DNA from 3 places in the Yersinia sp. KBS0713 genome. Region 3 is predicted to be linked to each of the others. Evidence: predicted binding sites of a transcription regulator. Region 3 holds the regulator's gene; each other region holds the start of a gene.

Region 1 (3,283 bases), 600 kb from region 3:
ATGCCGCTAACGTCTCATTAGTTAGTTTTTCCAGATTGGCATTCACCTCGCTACTTAGCGGGTTGGCTGGAGTGTTGTGGTAACTGGCCCCTTGCCACACCACGTCGGGCTTGGCCTGAACTTCATCAGCATCACGATAATCAAGAATTTGAGCAATGGGGCCGCGACTGAGAACATCACAATCTTTGGCACTCAAGCGATCAAGTGAACCAGAGCGAAAGAGTAGGCCGCGCTTGATGCGCCGACCATCAGCGCCAAGGTTGCCACCGAGATCACGAAAGTTAATACCACCATCCAGTTGCAACAGGGAAGGATGAGAGAGCGCAGGTTTCGTCATGTTTTCCTCTTATTATTGTCCTTTATGTGAGCTACGACCTTACCAGATAACCGGATAAAATAAAAAACGGGCCAGTAAACTGACCCGTTCCAGACGGCTGACAAACCCTGATGACTCTATCTTGAGCGGTGAGGATAGGCAGAAGAGTCCAGCGCCGCGCCAGGGATGTACTGACGGCGTCTTGACGATCTGCCTGTTCTCTCCGTTGTAGCCACTTAGCCCATAAACGGAGAACTGTTACAGCAGGTGCCGTGCGGCTTCTACCACAATTTTCACCGCGTGGCTTTCGGTTGCTTTCATGGTTTCTTCGTTCGGGATCTCTTGCTGGGTGCGGTTTACAATCACCCCGGCGACCATACCAGCGCGCAGGCCCTGGCTGGCACACATGGTTAGCAAGGTTGCAGATTCCATTTCATAATTCATCACGCCCATAGATTGCCACTCTTCCATTGAACCTTTAAAACGGCGAACAACACGGCCAGAGAAAGTGTCGTAACGCTCTTGTCCTGGATAGAAAGTATCGGAGGAAGCGGTAACACCAATGTGGGTAGTTGCGCCCACTGATTTTGCGGCATTAACCAGTGCGGTTGTGCAGGCAAAGTCCGCCACTGCTGGGAACTCCATTGGGGCAAAGTGCAGGCTGGCACCATCTAACCGCACCGCCGCCGTGGTGACCAAAACATCACCAACATTAATATGTGACTGAATAGCACCAGTAGTACCAATACGTAGGAAAGTCCGAACACCGAGCTGCGCTAACTCTTCAACAGCAATCGACGTTGAAGGGCCACCAATACCGGTTGAGCAGACAATCACAGCTTTGCCGTCTAATTCAGCGCGCCATGAGGTAAATTCACGATGAGAAGCCAGATGTACTGGGTTATCCATCAATTTAGCGATTTTCTCAACACGTTGCGGATCACCCGGCACGATAGCCAGAGTTGCCCCTTGCAGATCATTTTTAGTCAGGCCCAGATGAAAAACGTCGGATTTAGCCATGTGTGAGACTCCTCTTTCATGAGAGATGTTGTAGGGGGTACAAAGAGATACTTTACTCAAAATCATCACATTATTTCGTGATGACAGTCACCTTGATAAAAGAAATGGTAATAGCCAATACATTATAATTGTGAACAAAATCACATATAGCATCAATTAAGGCTATTTATCATCCAAAAACAGCCAGTTGCAGTCGCCATTTTGTATGTGAATGACAATGATAGAACTCATTGATCAATGTCGTACCAATATCTTTTCAGTATTTGTCAGCCTGACTTATCAAATTCCCTTTATGTCACCACAAAGTCATTAATCACGACAAAACCTGACCTCATAAATCTCAAAGATTACCTATAGTTAAATTCGGTAGCGGATAACACAGTAGTAATAATTTAGTGACGGCAGTAATAGCTTATCGGGTAACTTTTCCTCATCTGCAAGGAGACCACAGTGAAAACTGATCTACTTATGACTCTCAGGCAGGCAGCAGGCGGCTTCACAGCTGCGGTATCACCATTAGCCTCGACGACCCGCCATACCGATCAACAGGGTATTCACTGCGGAGAAACCACCATTCCGTCTCAGGGTGATGAATTGCCGGCTTATATTGCCAAGCCCGCCCAGCACACTGGGCCATATCCTGTAGTGATTGTTGTGCAGGAGATTTTTGGTGTGCATGAGCATATACAGGATATCTGCCGCAGTTTGGCGAAGCAGGGATATCTGGCTATCGCACCGGAGCTATATTTTCGCCAAGGTGATGCCAAAGAGTATGATGATATCAATGCGTTAGTTAAAAATTTGGTTAGCAAAGTACCCGACCGCCAGGTCATGGTCGATCTTGATCACGCGGCACACTGGGCCTCTCGCCATGGTGGTGATACCAGCAAATTGGCGATTACAGGATTTTGCTGGGGTGGTCGCATTGCCTGGCTATATGCCGCCCATAATCCGCAGCTCAAAGCCGCCGTGGCCTGGTATGGCAAATTGGTGGGCGAAAAAACCTTACTGTTACCCAAATATCCGGTTGATGTTGCCATCGATCTCAGTGCGCCGGTACTGGGGCTGTATGGCGGCAAAGATGGCAGTATCACACCAGAGCACATTGACACTATGCGGCAGGCACTACGCGCCGCCAATGCTGATGCCGAAATCATTGTTTATCCAGAGGCAGGACACGCATTTAATGCCGACTATCGCCCCAGTTATCATGCAGACTCTGCGCTGGACGGCTGGCAGCGGATGCTCGATTGGTTTGCTCAGCACGGCGTGGCCGCCAATCCGGTAGCTGAAGAGGGCAAATAGCCACCATAAAAAAGGGCGCAATATGCCCCCACAGACTGCTGACAAAGTCGATTGAGGGGGAGATGTTCCGTTGGGGTCGTAGTCGCGTAAGCGACCGAAGCGCCCCGAGGGACAGTCGCCCCTTCACGCACCTGGCTTGATGCTGAGTTTGTCATTAACCTCAAGGGCGCAATATGCGCCCAAGTGTCACCACAGAGAGTTAATGGGTATCAATCAGATCTGCTCTTCACGCAAACGCTGTGCAGCCAGCACCATGTTGGCCAATGCCTGGCGGGTTTCCGGCCAGCCACGGGTTTTCAGACCGCAATCTGGGTTAACCCACAACCGTTCTGCTGGGATACGCTGAGCGGCTTTGCGCAGTAGCGCTTCAATCCACTCCACACTCGGCACATTCGGCGAGTGAATGTCATAAACGCCGGGGCCAATCTCATTGGGATAGGCGAAATCTTCGAATGATTCCAGCAACTCCATATCTGAGCGGGAAGTTTCGATGGTAATCACATCCGCATCCAGCGCAGCAATGGAATCCATAATGTCATTGAACTCGCAATAACACATATGGGTGTGAATTTGGGTATCGTTCTGCGCGACTGCTGCATTCAATTTAAAGGCATCGACTGCCCATTGCAGATAGGCTTGCCA
Region 2 (3,283 bases), 1.9 Mb from region 3:
AAAGTATACGCAGGGCTGATACCACCACACGCGGTATAGAGTGACAGTTTACCGATTGGAATACCCATGCCGCCAATGCCCTGATCGCCAAGGCCAAGAATACGTTCACCGTCGGTCACCACGATAACTTTAACGTTTTGCTTGGTGGCGTTTTGCAGCATATCGTCAATGTGTTCACGATTGGGGTAAGAGATAAACAAGCCACGTGCACGGCGATAAATATCCGAAAAGTGTTCGCATGCTTCACCAACAGTTGGCGTGTAGATAATCGGCATCATCTCACTGAGATGAGCTTCCAGCAGGCGATAAAATAGGGTTTCGTTGGTGTCCTGGATATTGCGCAGATAAATATGCTTATCGTCGTCGTTTTTGAAATCCTGATACTGGCGGTAAGCACGCTCTGCTTGTTCTTCAATGGTTTCAACCGCTTCCGGCAATAAGCCGTGCAGGTTGAAATGGTTGCGCTCATCGTTGGTGAAGGCGCTGCCTTTGTTCAGCAGAGGGAATTCTAACAGGATAGGGCCGGCGTAGGGGATATAGAGGGGGCGCTTACTTTCGTATTCAAGTTCCATGAGTTTTACTCTTAGACGTTATCAGATAGTTGACGTTATCAGGTAGTTGCCCCGATCCTAAAAGATAAGAGAAATATGTACAGCTTTTGTTAGTTAAATATGTCGGTTACAGGTGGAAATGCGAGTTATCTTGCAGATTTAGTTATTAGCTGCGGGAATGTGTTGTTTGGTTAACTGGGGTTAACGATATAACCCCAGCAAACCAGGTCTTTTTAGCTTAAAAAATAACCAACTTAAAAAGTGACGCGGTTGACCTCTGAGCAACCTAAGGCCGCCAGTGTTGCATGAGTAGCATCCCACTGACTTAAAATCGCGTTATTACCTTCCACCAGCACTGCGCGGCGAATAGCAGCACAATCTTTGCCGGACAGATTCGCTAAAATCAATGCGGCTTGCAGTGGCGGCAGGCTCGGGTTGAACGCCGCGTTTTCAGCATAACGGCCAGTATAAATCGTGCCATCAGCCAGTTCGACGGCAACACCACTGTGAGAAAGGCTGTAAGGCGCATGGCTATGGTTGGCACCATGAAGTGCGGCTTGTGTCAGAGGATCGGTTGCTGCCACCGAGTAACCGTGATCCACCGGGTCCATTAGCAGGGTGGTGATCGCCAGATCTTTCGGGCCGAAGGCATCCGGTAGATATTGGCCCAGTGTAGACGCAGGGCGACCTGGCAGATGAATATGCAAATCAGTGCCACTGTTTAGCTCATTCATAAACTGGCGGCAGTGGCCACAAGGCGTGTAATTGACGGTAATGGACACCAGACCGGTTTCACCACGTAGCCAGGCGTGAGTGACCGCACACTGCTCAGCATGGATGGTTTGCTGCAATGGCGCGCCGCTGAACTCCATATTGGCACCGAAATAGAGATTGCCGCTTTTCCCGCGCGCAATGGCCCCGACCATAAAGTGGGAGATGGGCGTGAGTGCGCAAGCAGCAGCCAGGGGCAGTAGTGCAAAAGCCAGTGTATCGTCATCTAACTCACTGATCTCTTTTACCGTTTTCACTTGCTCGGCGGTCAGCATGGCAGGGAAATCGTTTGCGCTCAGAATAGGTTCAAGTGCGGATTGCAGTGCAGCGGGCAGCTCAGCCCAAGGGGCGTGAAAACGTGCTTGCATGGGATTATCTCCAATTGTAACGGGAAGCTATTTTAGGCAGCTTAGGAGGCTATTAGTGTGATGTGTATCCCGTTATATATGAAATTTATGCAAGTAAAATAACTAATGAGAGATGTATCTCAAATTTATGTATTAATCTTGGTGATTAACCGCCGTCAGGGAGATGCCATCAGCCAAACAAATGTAGTAGCACTGGGAATAAGAACGGCGCTACCAGAGAGGTGATAATCCCGCAGATAACCAGTGCCAGCGAGCTGAACGCCCCCTCCTGATAATCCAACTCCGCACAGCGGGCGGTACCCAGAGCATGGGAAGCCGTCCCCATCGCCAAACCTCGCGAGGCTTTAGTGGTGATTTTCAATAAATTCAGCAAGCTGTGACCAAATACCGCCCCCAGAATACCGACGAAAATCACACATACCGCACTGATAGCCGGCAAACCATGAATAGATTCGGCCACCGCCATGGCGATGGGGGTCGTCACCGATTTAGGCAATACTGACGCGGCAATTTCGGGTGTCGCCCCCATCCACAGGGCCACGGCGGTGCCACTCACCATGGCAGTAATACTGCCTATAAAACAGATGGTTATGATGGATTTCCAGCGCGCGCGAATTTGATGCAACTGTTCGTAGAGCGGGAAAGCCAATGCCACCACCGCCGGTTGTAGCAGGTCATTTAGGATTTTGCTGCCAGCAAAATAGTTGGCGTAGGGCATCTGTGTGACCAACAGTAATGGAATGATCACAACCATAGATATCAGTAATGGGTTAAGCAGCGGCATTTTTAGCCAGCGGGCCAGATAGCGGGCAACGAAGAAGACAATTAAGGTCAGTGGCAGTGACCACCATAAGTTGCTGATCATTTGTCATCCTCCGTATGGGTTGGAGAGCCGATAACTTTGCGCTCGCGGTGGACATAATGTGAGCTATACGCCACCACTAACATCACGATCAGGGTGCTGACAAAGCAGGAGACGACAATGGGGCCGAATTGCTTGGTAAGTTGATCGTAATACTGCATCACGCCGACACCGATTGGGACAAACAGCAGCGCCATGTAGCGGATCAGTATGCGGCAACCGGGCTTGACCCAGCTTGAGGGCAAGATTTGCGATGCAAGCAGAGTAAACAGAATCAGCATACCGATGATACTGCCGGGGATGGTGATGGGCAGTAGCAAGGCGACAAATTTACCGACCCATAGGCAGAGGTAAATAATGGCGAAAGCCCGTAAGTACTGCCAGCAAAGTGAAATCACATTGCGCATAGAGAGGGTCCTGAGTAACGGAATTGATTCATCATACAATTAACTTTGGTTATGTGCCAGCCATCACACTATGAATAATTTTAATGGAATTATGCCAATCACGACTGATTCTGCTGGTGGCCAGCAGCGGGTGCTTTAGCCAGCAGGTAACCGCGATAGAAGAAGGCCAGTCCCAGAATAGCCGCGATAATCAGCATATAGAACATCATCTGCGGCGCAGCATAGGCTAACAAAAAACCACAAAGCACGGGGTTAACGGCTCCGCCCAGTTGACCGAGATTCTGCGCCCCATAGTAACTGCCTTTAAGATTCGCTGGCGCAATA
Region 3 (3,283 bases):
AACAGGCAAATGCCGCCCGGCCACTGAGGATCTCACCCCATGGAGTTACCGCTAATATGTCAACTAAACATCCGGTTATAGCCGTTACCGGCTCAAGTGGCGCAGGGACTACCACCACCAGTCTGGCGTTTCGTAAAATTTTTCAGCAGTTGAATATTCGCGCGGCGCAAATTGAAGGTGACAGCTTCCATCGCTATACCCGCCCTGAAATGGATGCCGCCATCCGTAAGGCGCGGGATCAAGGTCGGCATATCAGCTACTTTGGCCCTGAAGCCAATGATTTTGGTCAGTTGGAGCAAAGTGCAGCGGAATATGGCAAGCACGGCACTGGGCGCTCACGTAAGTACTTACACACCTATGATGAAGCGGTGCCTTATAACCAGATCCCGGGAACCTTCACGCCATGGGAGCCACTGCCAGAACCCACCGATGTGCTGTTTTATGAGGGGCTACACGGCGGCGTCGTGACCGAGCATCATGATGTGGCGAAGTACGTGGATCTATTGGTGGGCGTGGTGCCTATCGTCAATCTGGAGTGGATTCAAAAGCTGGTGCGCGATACTGGCGAGCGCGGTCACTCACGTGAAGCGGTGATGGATTCTGTCGTGCGATCAATGGACGACTACATTAACTACATTACGCCACAGTTCTCGCGCACCCATATTAACTTCCAGCGCGTGCCGACTGTCGATACCTCCAACCCTTTTGCGGCTAAAGCCATTCCGTCGCTGGATGAAAGTTTTGTTGTCATTCATTTTCGAGGTTTGGACCAGATCGACTTCCCCTACTTGCTGGCAATGTTGCAAGGGTCATTTATCTCTAATATCAATACATTGGTGGTGCCGGGTGGAAAGATGGGGCTGGCAATGGAGCTGATTATGGCCCCGTTAGTGCAGCAACTACTGGAGGGCAAGACGATCGGCTAATCTCCTTCGTTTCTGGCGTTGCGATGATGCTGGCTGCAACACCAGGAACGTTGAACATCACTAGGGTGCTGATTAACTAGGCAATTTCACGAATTTCAAAACTGTGGGTAATGGTCGCCGCTTTACCCAACATCAGGGAGACGGAGCAGTATTTCTCTGCTGACAGCTCAACCGCACGCTCAACAATTTTGTCAGTAAGCCCCTTACCGCTGACGATAAAGTGCAAATTGATTTGCGTAAACAGACGCGGTGCTTCTTCGCGACGCTGAGAGGTTAACGTGACCTCACAATCGCGCACATCGTTACGCCCTTTTTGCAAAATAGAGACCACATCAATCGCGCTGCAGCCACCTGCTGACATCAACAACATCTCCATCGGGCTAGGTGCTTTATCACCGGCATTTCCATCCATCAAAACTTGATGTCCTGACGCCGATTCACCCAAAAATGTCAGCCCCTCAACCCACTTTACACGTGCCTGCATAACACTCGCTCCCAGTTAAATTTTCTGATCCAGACTACCCTTTCATTTAGAAACTGGCAATGTAACCCGATGTTCATCATGCTGAAGCGATACAACACAAGACACTGACCTCATCCTGTGCTACAAACAGAACCGAAAGTGTTGTTTCTAGAATTAAATAGGGTAGCTCCCAATACTCAGTGAAGGGTTTCTATCCAGTACGTATCTTGGCTATACCTTTCGGCAATTGAGCAAATTAATATGCTAAAAGAAAGTGTATTTTAAAAGCACGCCGTACAGGGAACTCTGAGCCCTGTTAAGTTAGGCAGCGATAACAACAGAGGATAACAGCGAATGGTTCTCGGCAAGCCACAAACAGACCCGACTCTCGAATGGTTCCTGTCTCATTGCCATATCCACAAATACCCATCGAAGAGTACGCTAATTCACCAAGGTGAAAAGGCCGAAACGCTTTACTACATCGTGAAAGGCTCCGTTGCGGTGCTGATTAAAGATGAAGAGGGTAAAGAGATGATTCTCTCCTATTTAAACCAAGGGGATTTCATCGGCGAGCTTGGATTATTTGAAGAAGGCCAAGAGCGTAGTGCCTGGGTTAGAGCAAAAACCGCCTGTGAAGTGGCTGAAATTTCTTACAAAAAATTCCGTCAGTTGATTCAGGTAAATCCAGATATCTTGATGCGCCTCTCTTCACAAATGGCGAACCGCCTTCAGATTACATCCGAGAAAGTGGGTAACCTCGCTTTCCTTGATGTTACTGGGCGCATTGCACAAACGCTGCTTAACCTGGCAAAACAACCTGATGCCATGACCCACCCAGATGGGATGCAGATTAAGATTACCCGCCAGGAAATTGGTCAGATAGTTGGCTGTTCCCGCGAAACTGTGGGGCGGATACTAAAAATGCTGGAAGATCAGAACTTGATCTCCGCACACGGTAAAACGATTGTCGTTTACGGCACCCGTTAATTCCCTATAAACCGGTGCCGATACCCTCGGCATCGGTTTTCTCAATCTTTTGTGATTAATAAATTTCTGGGGCCTAAATGAAGTGGCAACGGGTTATTTATCATCCTGAAGTAAACTATGCATTACGCCAAACATTAGTTCTCTGCCTGCCAGCAGCCCTAGGCTTTGCTATCGGCGAGCTGCGACTCGGACTGATGTTCTCCCTGATACCCGCGTGTTGCAATATTGCCTCGCTGGATACACCGCACCAACACTTCTTCCGGCGGCTGATTATTGGTGGCGCGCTCTTTACACTGAGCAGCTTCCTGACCCAGCAGCTGTTGCTGTGGCACATTCCCTTGCCGTGGATCATGCTCGGGCTAGCACTGGTGCTCGGTGTCAACGGCGCAATCAGCCCCCTCCATGGCCACTTGTTGCCCGCCGCGTTAATCGCCGCAATATTCAGCCTAAGCATGGTTGGTCGCGCACCTATCTGGCAAGCACCCCTGTTGTGCGCTGTCGGAACACTCTGGTACGGCCTCTTTAACTGGCTGTGGTTCCGGTTATGCAGAGACCAGCCGATCCGTGAGCCACTAAGCCAGCTTTATCATTTACTGGCAGATTATTGCGACGCTAAATACAACCTACTCTCCCAGCATGTAGAGCCGGAAAAGGCGCTCCCCCCGTTGCTTGATCGGCAACAGGGGATAATGGACAAAATTAACCAGCTTTATCAGCAATTTAACTTAATCAACAATGCCACCAAGGCGGAGCGCAAACGGCTATTGGGGCTATTTCAGATGGCGCTAGACCTGCAAGAGCACATTACTGCGGCGCTGAATCAGTCAGATAGAGTGCGAGACCTCCTGGAGCATAGTCGGATAGAGGAGGTACTTCGCCGCAATACGCAGATTATCTCAGCTCAAAT

The links. Region 3 encodes CRP, which controls carbon source genes, mostly activating them, when cyclic AMP is high. Its sites were predicted from a motif close to ATGTGANNNNNNTCACAT; they were not measured.
Positions count from the first base shown of each region.
Region 1: the regulator CRP is predicted to act here: its motif matches at 1,465-1,482, upstream of udp (uridine phosphorylase).
Region 2: the regulator CRP is predicted to act here: its motif matches at 1,798-1,815, upstream of cdd (cytidine deaminase).

Region 1 covers NZ_CP042173.1:4,171,672-4,174,954, forward strand. Annotated here, with positions in the region: gene FFE93_RS19770 (tyrosine-protein phosphatase) at 1-337, opposite strand, end outside; gene udp (uridine phosphorylase) at 575-1,336, opposite strand; gene FFE93_RS19780 (dienelactone hydrolase family protein) at 1,787-2,641, shown strand; gene metE (5-methyltetrahydropteroyltriglutamate--homocysteine S-methyltransferase) at 2,855-3,283, opposite strand, start outside.
Region 2 covers NZ_CP042173.1:2,878,887-2,882,169, reverse strand. Annotated here, with positions in the region: gene FFE93_RS13785 (NAD-dependent malic enzyme) at 1-572, opposite strand, end outside; gene cdd (cytidine deaminase) at 806-1,690, opposite strand; gene FFE93_RS13775 (CidB/LrgB family autolysis modulator) at 1,860-2,555, opposite strand; gene FFE93_RS13770 (CidA/LrgA family protein) at 2,552-2,959, opposite strand; gene FFE93_RS13765 (MFS transporter) at 3,058-3,283, opposite strand, start outside.
Region 3 covers NZ_CP042173.1:228,222-231,504, reverse strand. Annotated here, with positions in the region: gene FFE93_RS00935 (phosphoribulokinase) at 57-926, shown strand; gene FFE93_RS00930 (OsmC family protein) at 1,003-1,410, opposite strand; gene crp (cAMP-activated global transcriptional regulator CRP) at 1,744-2,376, shown strand; gene FFE93_RS00920 (YccS/YhfK family putative transporter) at 2,454-3,283, shown strand, end outside.